One region of the Ruegeria sp. AJ12 genome, then DNA from elsewhere that is predicted to be linked to it. Evidence: riboswitches for the same ligand, from Rfam matches in the RefSeq annotation. Region 1 holds a riboswitch; the other holds the start of a gene.
The links. A riboswitch is a leader RNA that binds a small molecule or an ion and turns the genes downstream of it on or off. The one in region 1 is predicted to bind FMN.
Positions count from the first base shown of each region.

Region 2: it holds a riboswitch for FMN, as region 1 does, so the genes downstream of both, ACR3E0_RS00065 (6,7-dimethyl-8-ribityllumazine synthase) here and ACR3E0_RS20095 (6,7-dimethyl-8-ribityllumazine synthase) in region 1, are expected to answer to the same signal.

Region 1 is NZ_JBQFJJ010000001.1:4,003,423-4,010,251, reverse strand. It holds gene petB (cytochrome b) at 1-316, opposite strand, end outside; gene petA (ubiquinol-cytochrome c reductase iron-sulfur subunit) at 328-912, opposite strand; gene ACR3E0_RS20105 (c-type cytochrome) at 1,398-1,844, shown strand; gene ACR3E0_RS20100 (FMN-binding negative transcriptional regulator) at 1,869-2,483, opposite strand; FMN riboswitch at 2,539-2,686, shown strand; gene ACR3E0_RS20095 (6,7-dimethyl-8-ribityllumazine synthase) at 2,804-3,244, shown strand; gene aroC (chorismate synthase) at 3,339-4,439, shown strand; gene ACR3E0_RS20085 (HD domain-containing protein) at 4,423-5,097, shown strand; gene ACR3E0_RS20080 (DMT family transporter) at 5,130-6,065, shown strand; gene cobO (cob(I)yrinic acid a,c-diamide adenosyltransferase) at 6,122-6,721, shown strand; gene ACR3E0_RS20070 (hypothetical protein) at 6,740-6,829, opposite strand, start outside.
Region 2 is NZ_JBQFJJ010000001.1:5,796-12,624, forward strand. It holds gene ACR3E0_RS00035 (alkaline phosphatase D family protein) at 1-379, shown strand, start outside; gene ACR3E0_RS00040 (hypothetical protein) at 558-779, shown strand; gene cobO (cob(I)yrinic acid a,c-diamide adenosyltransferase) at 798-1,397, opposite strand; gene ACR3E0_RS00050 (DMT family transporter) at 1,454-2,389, opposite strand; gene ACR3E0_RS00055 (HD domain-containing protein) at 2,422-3,096, opposite strand; gene aroC (chorismate synthase) at 3,080-4,180, opposite strand; gene ACR3E0_RS00065 (6,7-dimethyl-8-ribityllumazine synthase) at 4,275-4,715, opposite strand; FMN riboswitch at 4,833-4,980, opposite strand; gene ACR3E0_RS00070 (FMN-binding negative transcriptional regulator) at 5,036-5,650, shown strand; gene ACR3E0_RS00075 (c-type cytochrome) at 5,675-6,121, opposite strand; gene petA (ubiquinol-cytochrome c reductase iron-sulfur subunit) at 6,607-6,829, shown strand, end outside.

The sequences.
Region 1 (6,829 bases):
CAAAGAACAGCGATGCGCCGTTTTGGTGCAGGTAGCGGATCATGTATCCGCCGTTCACGTTGCGCATGATGTGTTCAACGCTGGCAAAGGCCAGATCGACATGCGGCGTGTAGTGCATCACCAGAACGATACCGGTGATGATCTGCAGCGCCAGGCAGAACGCCAGAACGATACCCCAGATCCACCACCAGTTCAGGTTCTTGGGGGTCGGGATCATGAGGGTGTCATACAGCAGACCGACGATGGGCAAACGGCTGTTCAGCCACTTTTCGCCGTTTGTCTTCGGCTCGTAATGATCGTGGGGAATTCCGGACATCTGGGTCTCCCTTAGCCGAGCTTGATGGTTGTCGCGTCCACCCATTCAACGGGCGGGATCGGCAGGTTCTCAGGCGCGGGGCCTTTGCGGATACGACCGGCAAGGTCGTAGTGCGAGCCGTGGCAGGGGCAGAACCAACCGCCGAAATCGCCGGCGTCGCCCAGAGGCACACAGCCCAGATGTGTGCAGACGCCCATCTGAACGATCCAGGCACCGGGCGCTTCGCCTTCGGGCGACGGCATCACGCGGTTTGCGTCCGTTGCAGGCGCATCGGCATTCAGGTTTGCGTTGCGGGCCAGCGGATCGGGCAGAGCGGCAAGCCCCTCCTCGTCCTGTTGCTGTGCTTCTGCGATCTCGGCACCGGTGCGGTGGCGGATAAAGACCGGCTTGCCCAGCCATTTCACCGTCAGCTGCGTGCCCGGCTCGACCCCGCCGACATCGGTGCGGATCGAGGACAGCGCCTGAACATCTGCCGAGGGGTTCATCTGATTGATCAGGGGCCAGACCGCCGCCCCCGTGGCTACGACACCTGCGCCGCCAGCGACGTAGTAGAGGAAATCTCTGCGGGTGCCTTCGTGGTCTTCTGCGTGGGACACGAGGTTATCTCCGGTTCTTTTGGCGCCCGCGGACGGGCAAATAGCTCGCGCACCGCACGAATGCGGCGTCTTAACCGCGCTATCTATCGGGGAGAATAGATTTCGTCCAGCGGTCTTGAACGCGCAATACGCCGCATCTGGGCATTATGTCACGCCGCAGTGCTTTTTTTCATGATTCCCGTGCACAACTATTACCGCTGCCGCCAAACGCCACTTCGACTCGTACAAAGTCGATTCGCCGTCTGGCGGGCAATCGTTCGGGTTGCGCAATAGCGCACAGCATTATGTCAAAGATTAAGCGTCACGCCGTCAATATGGCTTAAGTGTGGCGTGGATTGATCTACTTTAAGGCGACGTGTTGCGATTTAAATCTTTCATATAAAATAGATATTTCTCATTCAAGTTCTCGCATGATTTCCTGTTGCACTTTTTGCGAGAATGCCGAAAAGCCCGGTCAAGCGCGAACTCCAGTTAGGAGACCTCATATGTCGAAACTTGTTTTGACCACCACATTGCTCACAATGGCCCTGTCCTCGCAGGCGGTTGCCACCGGCGACCCGGCGAAAGGCGAACTGCTCTACAACCGATGCTCATCCTGCCATGCAATCATCAAGGATGGCGAGGTTCTGGTGAAGGGCGGAATCACCGGGCCGAATCTCTACGGTGTCGTCGGTCGCATCGCCGGTACCGAGAACGACTATCTCAATGGCAGCGAACGTCTGCCGATCGGCATGTTCACCGACGACCTGATCCGTGCGGGGAACGAAGGGCTGGTCTGGACCCAGGAAAACCTGATTGCCTACTCAGAGGACCCGATCGGTTTCATTCAGGAGTTTCTGAACGACGAAACCGCGCGCCCCAACATGAGCGTCAAGCTGAAGAAAGGCGCAGACGATATTGCCGCCTATCTGGCGACGTTCAGCGCCCAGTAGGCCGTCGACCAGACCCGGCGCTGGTCAGGTGCTGCGCATCAACGCGGCCAGCCGCCCGGTTTCGGTGCCAAACCCCGTCACCTCCAATTGCCCGGCCGCGCGGAGGCGGGCGTCCTCGGTCTTGTTCTGGTTCAGTTTCCACGTGCCCTGAATGTCATCGATCCGCATCCGGCAGGGCACGATCATCCGCATCATTTTCGCCAGCGCCTCGTCAGACATCTTTCCGGTGGTCCATGGCGGCTTGGGCAACAGACGTTCTTCATAGAACGCAGATTGCCGGTCCAGCAAATCCAGCAATGTGTCGTGCGGCTGCATCTCTATCTGACCTGTCAGATGCACGGCCACGTAGTTCCACGTCGGCACCTGATCATCGACCTCGTACCAGTCAGGCGACACATAGCCGTCCGGACCCGTGACCGCGATCCGGGCGATTTGTGGCTGTTTCAGCAACCTCACGATCGGGTTTGAACGGACAAGATGCAACTCGGCCAGAGAACCATCTTCACTCAGCAAGAACGGAACGTGGCTCAACAGGGGGGCCTCCGGCGTCGACACGGCCAGAACACCGAAGGCGCGATCACGTGCGAAAGCGATGTGCCGTGCGTTGTCCTCGGCACGAAAAGCGGGGTTGGGATGCATACCTGTCCTCCTGACGATCCCTCTTGCAGAACCGCCCGCAGCTTGGCAAGCTTCATTCTGTTCTCAGGGCGGGGCGAAATTCCCCACCGGCGGTATGCGGGCCAAGACCCGTCAGCCCGCGAGCGGCCCCGTTTGTCGGGGTGTCAGCAGATCTGGTGAGAGGCCAGAGCCGACGGTGACAGTCCGGATGAAAGAGAACGCGCAGCGTGTCGCACAGCGGCACGGCTGTTCGTGATCGCCTTGGGTGACGTGTCATGCCGGGCTGGCAGCGATATGACTTCGCGAGCGCCAGCGGGCCACCAAACCGAAAGGAGATCATGATGACACACACCCGCTATGCGTTTGTAAAAGCCAACTGGCATTCCGATATCGTAGACCGCGCTTTGGACGGCTTTCTGGACTTGATTCCGGTCGATCTGGTCGATGTATTCGATGTCCCCGGTGCCTTTGAGATGCCGCTTCTGGCCAGGGATCTTGCCGAAACAGGGCGCTATGCCGCCGTGGCTTGCGCGGCCTTTGTGGTGGATGGCGGTATCTACCGGCACGAATTCGTCGCACAAGCCGTGGTAGACGGGCTGATGCGCGCCGGGTTGGATACGGGCGTTCCTGTCCTGTCAGTCTCACTGACGCCGCATCAGTATCAGGAGACGGATCATCACAACGCGATCTACCGCGCCCATTTCATTGAAAAGGGGCGCGAGGCGGCGCAGGCCGCGCTCAAGGTCACCGAGACCCGGGCGCAATTGGCGGCAGCGGCTTGATCCCAAGCGGTTGGAGCATCTGCGCCCCAACCGCAAATCTGCTTGAGGCTTGGGGCCTCGCCCGCTAATCACGACCCGCAAAGGAGCACGCCCCATGTCGATGAACAGCTTTGGACATCTTTTTCGCGTCACCACCTGGGGTGAGAGCCATGGTCCTGCATTGGGCGCCACTGTCGACGGCTGTCCGCCGGGGGTGGCAATCGACGAAGCCATGATCCAGCACTGGATGGACAAACGCAAACCGGGGCAGAACAAGTTCACCACCCAGCGGCGCGAGGCCGACGCGGTCAGGATTCTGTCGGGCGTGTTCGAAGGCCAGACAACGGGAACCCCGATCCAGCTGATGATCGAAAACACCGATCAGCGCTCGAAAGACTACGGCGACATCATGGACAAGTTCCGGCCCGGTCACGCCGATATCACTTACTGGCAGAAATACGGCATCCGCGACTATCGCGGCGGCGGGCGCAGTTCGGCCCGCGAAACCGCGGCGCGGGTCGCGGCAGGCGGACTGGCGCGCGAGGCGATCAGGCAGATCGCGCCGAACGTGCAGATCACCGGTTACATGGTGCAAATGGGTCCGCGCAAGATCGACAGGGACAGCTTTGACTGGGCACAGATCGAACAAAACCCGTTCTGGACCCCGGATGCCAAGGCCGCTGAAGACTGGGCCGCCTATCTGGACGAGCTACGCAAGTCAGGAAACTCGGTCGGGGCCGTGATCGAGGTCGTGGCACGCGGTGTTCCGGCGGGATTGGGTGCGCCTGTTTACGCCAAGTTAGACACTGATCTGGCCTCTGCCATGATGTCGATCAACGCCGTCAAGGGTGTTGAGATTGGCGAAGGCATGGCCGCCGCGGAACTCACAGGCGATGCCAACGCTGATGAGATTTTCATGGGTCAGGACGGCCCGCAATACAGCAGCAATCACGCCGGTGGTATTCTAGGTGGTATTTCGACCGGGCAGGACGTCGTGGTACGTTTTGCGGTCAAACCAACCTCATCGATCCTGACCACTCGCAAGACCATCACAAAATCCGGCGCAGAGACCGAGATTATCACCAAGGGCCGCCATGACCCCTGCGTCGGCATCCGCGCAGTCCCGGTCGGCGAGGCGATGATGGCCTGTGTGATCCTGGATCACCTGCTGCTGCATCGCGGCCAGATTGGCGAAAACCGTGGACAGATTGGCTGACCTACGTACCCGGCTGCGGACGGTTGTGGCGCAGCGTATGGCCACAGACCCGGCTCATGACCTTGCCCATCTGGACCGCGTCTGGGTGAACGCGCAGGCCATTGCGGATGTGACCACCAATATGAAGGTGTTGCTTGCAGGGTGTTATCTGCATGATCTGGTAAACTTGCCAAAGGACGACCCGGATCGCCACCTTGCATCCCGTAGATCAGCGGCGGAATCAGAGTCTATTCTTGGGAAACTCGGTTATGAACCGACACAGATTGAGGCCGCCCAGCACGCAATTGCGGCACATAGCTTTTCGGCCAAGATACCACCAGAAACGCCCGAAGCGCGTATCCTGCGCGATGCCGACCGGCTCGATGCGCTTGGCGCAATTGGCATCGCGCGCACGTTCTCGGTGTCTGGCGCCCTGGGCCGTGTCCTCTACGATCCGGCGGACCCGTTCTCAGAAAACCGACCGCTGGACGATCTGCGCTTTTCCATCGACCATTGGAAGGTCAAGCTGCTGGCTTTGCCGCAAGACATGCTGACGCCCACCGGCAGACGACTGGCGCAGCAACGCGCGCAGCGTATGATCCGGTATCTCGAAGAGTTTGCCGAGGAACTCGGCACGGCCCTGCCAGCCGAGTGGGCCGCGCTCGCCCCGACCCGTTGATCTTTGCGCCGCAAAGGCGCAGGGTCGCGCCGATGGCAAAATCCTTAACATCGCATCGACCTGTCCTTGCTGTGACGCTGAAGCTCAGCGCCCTGTTTCTGTTCACGTCTATGTCGGCCCTGGTCAAAGCGCTGTCCGAAGATTTTCCGCCGGGAGAGCTGGTCTTTTTCCGTTCTCTGTTTGCGATCCCCGTCATCATTATCTGGCTGATTGCGCGCGGCGAGCTGGCGCAAGGCTTTGTGGTCAAAAAGCCGATGGGCCATTTCTGGCGCGGCGTATTGGGGACATCCGCGATGGGCCTGACCTTCACCGGCCTCAGCCTGCTGCCTCTGCCCGAGGTGACCGCCATTGGATATGCCACGCCGATTTTCACCCTTGTTCTGGCGGCCGTCATGCTCGGTGAACGCATCCGCATGATCCGAATCGGAGCCGTTTTGCTGGGCCTGTTGGGTGTTCTGATCATGATCTGGCCCCGCCTTGGCAGCACCGAGATGGAAACCGCCGCCACGCTGGGCGCGCTCTGCGTTCTGACCGCGACGATGGCCCGGGCCTTTGTCCAGATTCACATCCGGCAACTGGTACAGGTCGACCATCCAGCGGCCATTGTGTTCTATTTTTGCGTGACTGGGACACTGCTGTCGGGGCTGACAGTGTTCTGGGGCTGGACCATCCCAACATGGGAACAACTGGTGATTCTGATCGCCATGGGTCTGACCGGAGGCGTGGCGCAGATCCTCGTGACCTCGTCCTATCGGTTTGGGCAGGCGTCGATGCTGGCGCCCTATGATTACACCACAATGCTGTTTGCGATTGTGATTGGCTATGTCTGGTTTGGTGAATTGCCGACGATCGCCATCCTGACCGGTGCCGCGCTGGTGATTGCCGGCAACGTGGTGGTGATCTGGCGTGAGCATCAACTGGGACTGGAACGCGGCAAGGCCCGGTCGGTCACCGATCCCAAAGCGTGACTTTACCTTTCGCAAACTTTCCCTAGGTTGGGCCGGACAGTCAAAACAGGTGCCCCATGAGCGACGCGCAGGATCACAAGGAAAAGATGCAAAAGGTGCAGGCCAAGCACCGCAAGAAAGTGTCCGAGGCGGTCGACCCCGGACGCGGGTTGGTCATGGTCAATACTGGCAAAGGCAAAGGCAAATCCTCCGCCGCGTTTGGCGTGGTGATCCGGGCGTTGGGCTGGGGGCAAAAGGTGGCTGTTGTACAGTTCATCAAGGGCAAATGGAAAACCGGCGAACGGCGCTTTTTTCAGGAGCGGGACCTGGTCACCTGGCACACGATGGGCGAAGGTTTCACCTGGGACACCCAAGACCGTGAACGCGATATCGCGGCGGCAAATTCAGCCTTCGACAAGGCCTGCGGTTTGATGGCGAGCGGCGAGTACGATCTGGTTGTGCTGGATGAGATCAATATCGCCCTGCGCTACGAATACCTGTCGGTCGAACAGGTCATAGCGGGGCTGGATGCGCGGTCCGAACGGACCAGCGTCTTTCTGACGGGCCGGGACGCGCCACAGAATCTGCGTGACTATGCGGATCTGGTGACAGAAATGACCGAGGAGAAGCACCCGTTTCAGGCGGGAATCAAAGCGCAGCGCGGACTGGATTATTAAACCCGCCGGGTGTCCGCTTCAGGCCTTTTGCCGTGTCAGCAGCTTTTCAAAAACATACCGCACAGAACCGCGACGGCTGGCCGCACTGTCGGGCAGGCTTACGTCATG
Region 2 (6,829 bases), 4.0 Mb from region 1:
GCTGCGGTTCATCAAGACGACCGGCGTCACAAACACGGTTTGGTTCACGGCCGACGTTCACTATACTGCTGCGCATTTTTATGACCCTAACAAGGCCCAATTCCAGGATTTTGAACCATTCTGGGAGTTTGTGTCGGGCCCGTTGCATGCCGGTACATTTGGTCCAAACGCACTGGATGGTACTTTTGGCCCCGAGGTGAAGTTCGTCAAAGCACCCGCAGAGGATCAGGGCGTCAACCTGCCCCCCAGCGCTGGCCTGCAGTTCTTTGGGCTTGTGGACATTGACGGTGCCACACAGCAGATGACCGTGCGGTTGATGGATCGCGCAGACACCGAACTCTGGTCGGTCACCCTGGATCCCAGGGAACAGGCGATCTGACGAATCGGACTTGAAATTCCCGACTAAAATAATCAATTATCAATCGACGTCAGATGATCTATCATCTGGCACCGAGTTTCGAGGCGGTTTGCGGGCTTAGCGCAAGACATGGTGAGAGCACGCCGCCGCCTCGGAAACGATGTGTGGTTCGGAGTATCGCCTTGTGGGAAGGTCAGGAATGAATGATCAGCTCGACGAAATCATCGCCCGACATGATGCAGCTACGTCCTGTGGGTGTGCGTGCTGTGATGATGACTTTGCAGCCTATGTCGAGCAGAAAAAGCGCGACAGGGCGATCAACGAACCGGACCATGACGTAAGCCTGCCCGACAGTGCGGCCAGCCGTCGCGGTTCTGTGCGGTATGTTTTTGAAAAGCTGCTGACACGGCAAAAGGCCTGAAGCGGACACCCGGCGGGTTTAATAATCCAGTCCGCGCTGCGCTTTGATTCCCGCCTGAAACGGGTGCTTCTCCTCGGTCATTTCTGTCACCAGATCCGCATAGTCACGCAGATTCTGTGGCGCGTCCCGGCCCGTCAGAAAGACGCTGGTCCGTTCGGACCGCGCATCCAGCCCCGCTATGACCTGTTCGACCGACAGGTATTCGTAGCGCAGGGCGATATTGATCTCATCCAGCACAACCAGATCGTACTCGCCGCTCGCCATCAAACCGCAGGCCTTGTCGAAGGCTGAATTTGCCGCCGCGATATCGCGTTCACGGTCTTGGGTGTCCCAGGTGAAACCTTCGCCCATCGTGTGCCAGGTGACCAGGTCCCGCTCCTGAAAAAAGCGCCGTTCGCCGGTTTTCCATTTGCCCTTGATGAACTGTACAACAGCCACCTTTTGCCCCCAGCCCAACGCCCGGATCACCACGCCAAACGCGGCGGAGGATTTGCCTTTGCCTTTGCCAGTATTGACCATGACCAACCCGCGTCCGGGGTCGACCGCCTCGGACACTTTCTTGCGGTGCTTGGCCTGCACCTTTTGCATCTTTTCCTTGTGATCCTGCGCGTCGCTCATGGGGCACCTGTTTTGACTGTCCGGCCCAACCTAGGGAAAGTTTGCGAAAGGTAAAGTCACGCTTTGGGATCGGTGACCGACCGGGCCTTGCCGCGTTCCAGTCCCAGTTGATGCTCACGCCAGATCACCACCACGTTGCCGGCAATCACCAGCGCGGCACCGGTCAGGATGGCGATCGTCGGCAATTCACCAAACCAGACATAGCCAATCACAATCGCAAACAGCATTGTGGTGTAATCATAGGGCGCCAGCATCGACGCCTGCCCAAACCGATAGGACGAGGTCACGAGGATCTGCGCCACGCCTCCGGTCAGACCCATGGCGATCAGAATCACCAGTTGTTCCCATGTTGGGATGGTCCAGCCCCAGAACACTGTCAGCCCCGACAGCAGTGTCCCAGTCACGCAAAAATAGAACACAATGGCCGCTGGATGGTCGACCTGTACCAGTTGCCGGATGTGAATCTGGACAAAGGCCCGGGCCATCGTCGCGGTCAGAACGCAGAGCGCGCCCAGCGTGGCGGCGGTTTCCATCTCGGTGCTGCCAAGGCGGGGCCAGATCATGATCAGAACACCCAACAGGCCCAGCAAAACGGCTCCGATTCGGATCATGCGGATGCGTTCACCGAGCATGACGGCCGCCAGAACAAGGGTGAAAATCGGCGTGGCATATCCAATGGCGGTCACCTCGGGCAGAGGCAGCAGGCTGAGGCCGGTGAAGGTCAGGCCCATCGCGGATGTCCCCAATACGCCGCGCCAGAAATGGCCCATCGGCTTTTTGACCACAAAGCCTTGCGCCAGCTCGCCGCGCGCAATCAGCCAGATAATGATGACGGGGATCGCAAACAGAGAACGGAAAAAGACCAGCTCTCCCGGCGGAAAATCTTCGGACAGCGCTTTGACCAGGGCCGACATAGACGTGAACAGAAACAGGGCGCTGAGCTTCAGCGTCACAGCAAGGACAGGTCGATGCGATGTTAAGGATTTTGCCATCGGCGCGACCCTGCGCCTTTGCGGCGCAAAGATCAACGGGTCGGGGCGAGCGCGGCCCACTCGGCTGGCAGGGCCGTGCCGAGTTCCTCGGCAAACTCTTCGAGATACCGGATCATACGCTGCGCGCGTTGCTGCGCCAGTCGTCTGCCGGTGGGCGTCAGCATGTCTTGCGGCAAAGCCAGCAGCTTGACCTTCCAATGGTCGATGGAAAAGCGCAGATCGTCCAGCGGTCGGTTTTCTGAGAACGGGTCCGCCGGATCGTAGAGGACACGGCCCAGGGCGCCAGACACCGAGAACGTGCGCGCGATGCCAATTGCGCCAAGCGCATCGAGCCGGTCGGCATCGCGCAGGATACGCGCTTCGGGCGTTTCTGGTGGTATCTTGGCCGAAAAGCTATGTGCCGCAATTGCGTGCTGGGCGGCCTCAATCTGTGTCGGTTCATAACCGAGTTTCCCAAGAATAGACTCTGATTCCGCCGCTGATCTACGGGATGCAAGGTGGCGATCCGGGTCGTCCTTTGGCAAGTTTACCAGATCATGCAGATAACACCCTGCAAGCAACACCTTCATATTGGTGGTCACATCCGCAATGGCCTGCGCGTTCACCCAGACGCGGTCCAGATGGGCAAGGTCATGAGCCGGGTCTGTGGCCATACGCTGCGCCACAACCGTCCGCAGCCGGGTACGTAGGTCAGCCAATCTGTCCACGGTTTTCGCCAATCTGGCCGCGATGCAGCAGCAGGTGATCCAGGATCACACAGGCCATCATCGCCTCGCCGACCGGGACTGCGCGGATGCCGACGCAGGGGTCATGGCGGCCCTTGGTGATAATCTCGGTCTCTGCGCCGGATTTTGTGATGGTCTTGCGAGTGGTCAGGATCGATGAGGTTGGTTTGACCGCAAAACGTACCACGACGTCCTGCCCGGTCGAAATACCACCTAGAATACCACCGGCGTGATTGCTGCTGTATTGCGGGCCGTCCTGACCCATGAAAATCTCATCAGCGTTGGCATCGCCTGTGAGTTCCGCGGCGGCCATGCCTTCGCCAATCTCAACACCCTTGACGGCGTTGATCGACATCATGGCAGAGGCCAGATCAGTGTCTAACTTGGCGTAAACAGGCGCACCCAATCCCGCCGGAACACCGCGTGCCACGACCTCGATCACGGCCCCGACCGAGTTTCCTGACTTGCGTAGCTCGTCCAGATAGGCGGCCCAGTCTTCAGCGGCCTTGGCATCCGGGGTCCAGAACGGGTTTTGTTCGATCTGTGCCCAGTCAAAGCTGTCCCTGTCGATCTTGCGCGGACCCATTTGCACCATGTAACCGGTGATCTGCACGTTCGGCGCGATCTGCCTGATCGCCTCGCGCGCCAGTCCGCCTGCCGCGACCCGCGCCGCGGTTTCGCGGGCCGAACTGCGCCCGCCGCCGCGATAGTCGCGGATGCCGTATTTCTGCCAGTAAGTGATATCGGCGTGACCGGGCCGGAACTTGTCCATGATGTCGCCGTAGTCTTTCGAGCGCTGATCGGTGTTTTCGATCATCAGCTGGATCGGGGTTCCCGTTGTCTGGCCTTCGAACACGCCCGACAGAATCCTGACCGCGTCGGCCTCGCGCCGCTGGGTGGTGAACTTGTTCTGCCCCGGTTTGCGTTTGTCCATCCAGTGCTGGATCATGGCTTCGTCGATTGCCACCCCCGGCGGACAGCCGTCGACAGTGGCGCCCAATGCAGGACCATGGCTCTCACCCCAGGTGGTGACGCGAAAAAGATGTCCAAAGCTGTTCATCGACATGGGGCGTGCTCCTTTGCGGGTCGTGATTAGCGGGCGAGGCCCCAAGCCTCAAGCAGATTTGCGGTTGGGGCGCAGATGCTCCAACCGCTTGGGATCAAGCCGCTGCCGCCAATTGCGCCCGGGTCTCGGTGACCTTGAGCGCGGCCTGCGCCGCCTCGCGCCCCTTTTCAATGAAATGGGCGCGGTAGATCGCGTTGTGATGATCCGTCTCCTGATACTGATGCGGCGTCAGTGAGACTGACAGGACAGGAACGCCCGTATCCAACCCGGCGCGCATCAGCCCGTCTACCACGGCTTGTGCGACGAATTCGTGCCGGTAGATACCGCCATCCACCACAAAGGCCGCGCAAGCCACGGCGGCATAGCGCCCTGTTTCGGCAAGATCCCTGGCCAGAAGCGGCATCTCAAAGGCACCGGGGACATCGAATACATCGACCAGATCGACCGGAATCAAGTCCAGAAAGCCGTCCAAAGCGCGGTCTACGATATCGGAATGCCAGTTGGCTTTTACAAACGCATAGCGGGTGTGTGTCATCATGATCTCCTTTCGGTTTGGTGGCCCGCTGGCGCTCGCGAAGTCATATCGCTGCCAGCCCGGCATGACACGTCACCCAAGGCGATCACGAACAGCCGTGCCGCTGTGCGACACGCTGCGCGTTCTCTTTCATCCGGACTGTCACCGTCGGCTCTGGCCTCTCACCAGATCTGCTGACACCCCGACAAACGGGGCCGCTCGCGGGCTGACGGGTCTTGGCCCGCATACCGCCGGTGGGGAATTTCGCCCCGCCCTGAGAACAGAATGAAGCTTGCCAAGCTGCGGGCGGTTCTGCAAGAGGGATCGTCAGGAGGACAGGTATGCATCCCAACCCCGCTTTTCGTGCCGAGGACAACGCACGGCACATCGCTTTCGCACGTGATCGCGCCTTCGGTGTTCTGGCCGTGTCGACGCCGGAGGCCCCCCTGTTGAGCCACGTTCCGTTCTTGCTGAGTGAAGATGGTTCTCTGGCCGAGTTGCATCTTGTCCGTTCAAACCCGATCGTGAGGTTGCTGAAACAGCCACAAATCGCCCGGATCGCGGTCACGGGTCCGGACGGCTATGTGTCGCCTGACTGGTACGAGGTCGATGATCAGGTGCCGACGTGGAACTACGTGGCCGTGCATCTGACAGGTCAGATAGAGATGCAGCCGCACGACACATTGCTGGATTTGCTGGACCGGCAATCTGCGTTCTATGAAGAACGTCTGTTGCCCAAGCCGCCATGGACCACCGGAAAGATGTCTGACGAGGCGCTGGCGAAAATGATGCGGATGATCGTGCCCTGCCGGATGCGGATCGATGACATTCAGGGCACGTGGAAACTGAACCAGAACAAGACCGAGGACGCCCGCCTCCGCGCGGCCGGGCAATTGGAGGTGACGGGGTTTGGCACCGAAACCGGGCGGCTGGCCGCGTTGATGCGCAGCACCTGACCAGCGCCGGGTCTGGTCGACGGCCTACTGGGCGCTGAACGTCGCCAGATAGGCGGCAATATCGTCTGCGCCTTTCTTCAGCTTGACGCTCATGTTGGGGCGCGCGGTTTCGTCGTTCAGAAACTCCTGAATGAAACCGATCGGGTCCTCTGAGTAGGCAATCAGGTTTTCCTGGGTCCAGACCAGCCCTTCGTTCCCCGCACGGATCAGGTCGTCGGTGAACATGCCGATCGGCAGACGTTCGCTGCCATTGAGATAGTCGTTCTCGGTACCGGCGATGCGACCGACGACACCGTAGAGATTCGGCCCGGTGATTCCGCCCTTCACCAGAACCTCGCCATCCTTGATGATTGCATGGCAGGATGAGCATCGGTTGTAGAGCAGTTCGCCTTTCGCCGGGTCGCCGGTGGCAACCGCCTGCGAGGACAGGGCCATTGTGAGCAATGTGGTGGTCAAAACAAGTTTCGACATATGAGGTCTCCTAACTGGAGTTCGCGCTTGACCGGGCTTTTCGGCATTCTCGCAAAAAGTGCAACAGGAAATCATGCGAGAACTTGAATGAGAAATATCTATTTTATATGAAAGATTTAAATCGCAACACGTCGCCTTAAAGTAGATCAATCCACGCCACACTTAAGCCATATTGACGGCGTGACGCTTAATCTTTGACATAATGCTGTGCGCTATTGCGCAACCCGAACGATTGCCCGCCAGACGGCGAATCGACTTTGTACGAGTCGAAGTGGCGTTTGGCGGCAGCGGTAATAGTTGTGCACGGGAATCATGAAAAAAAGCACTGCGGCGTGACATAATGCCCAGATGCGGCGTATTGCGCGTTCAAGACCGCTGGACGAAATCTATTCTCCCCGATAGATAGCGCGGTTAAGACGCCGCATTCGTGCGGTGCGCGAGCTATTTGCCCGTCCGCGGGCGCCAAAAGAACCGGAGATAACCTCGTGTCCCACGCAGAAGACCACGAAGGCACCCGCAGAGATTTCCTCTACTACGTCGCTGGCGGCGCAGGTGTCGTAGCCACGGGGGCGGCGGTCTGGCCCCTGATCAATCAGATGAACCCCTCGGCAGATGTTCAGGCGCTGTCCTCGATCCGCACCGATGTCGGCGGGGTCGAGCCGGGCACGCAGCTGACGGTGAAATGGCTGGGCAAGCCGGTCTTTATCC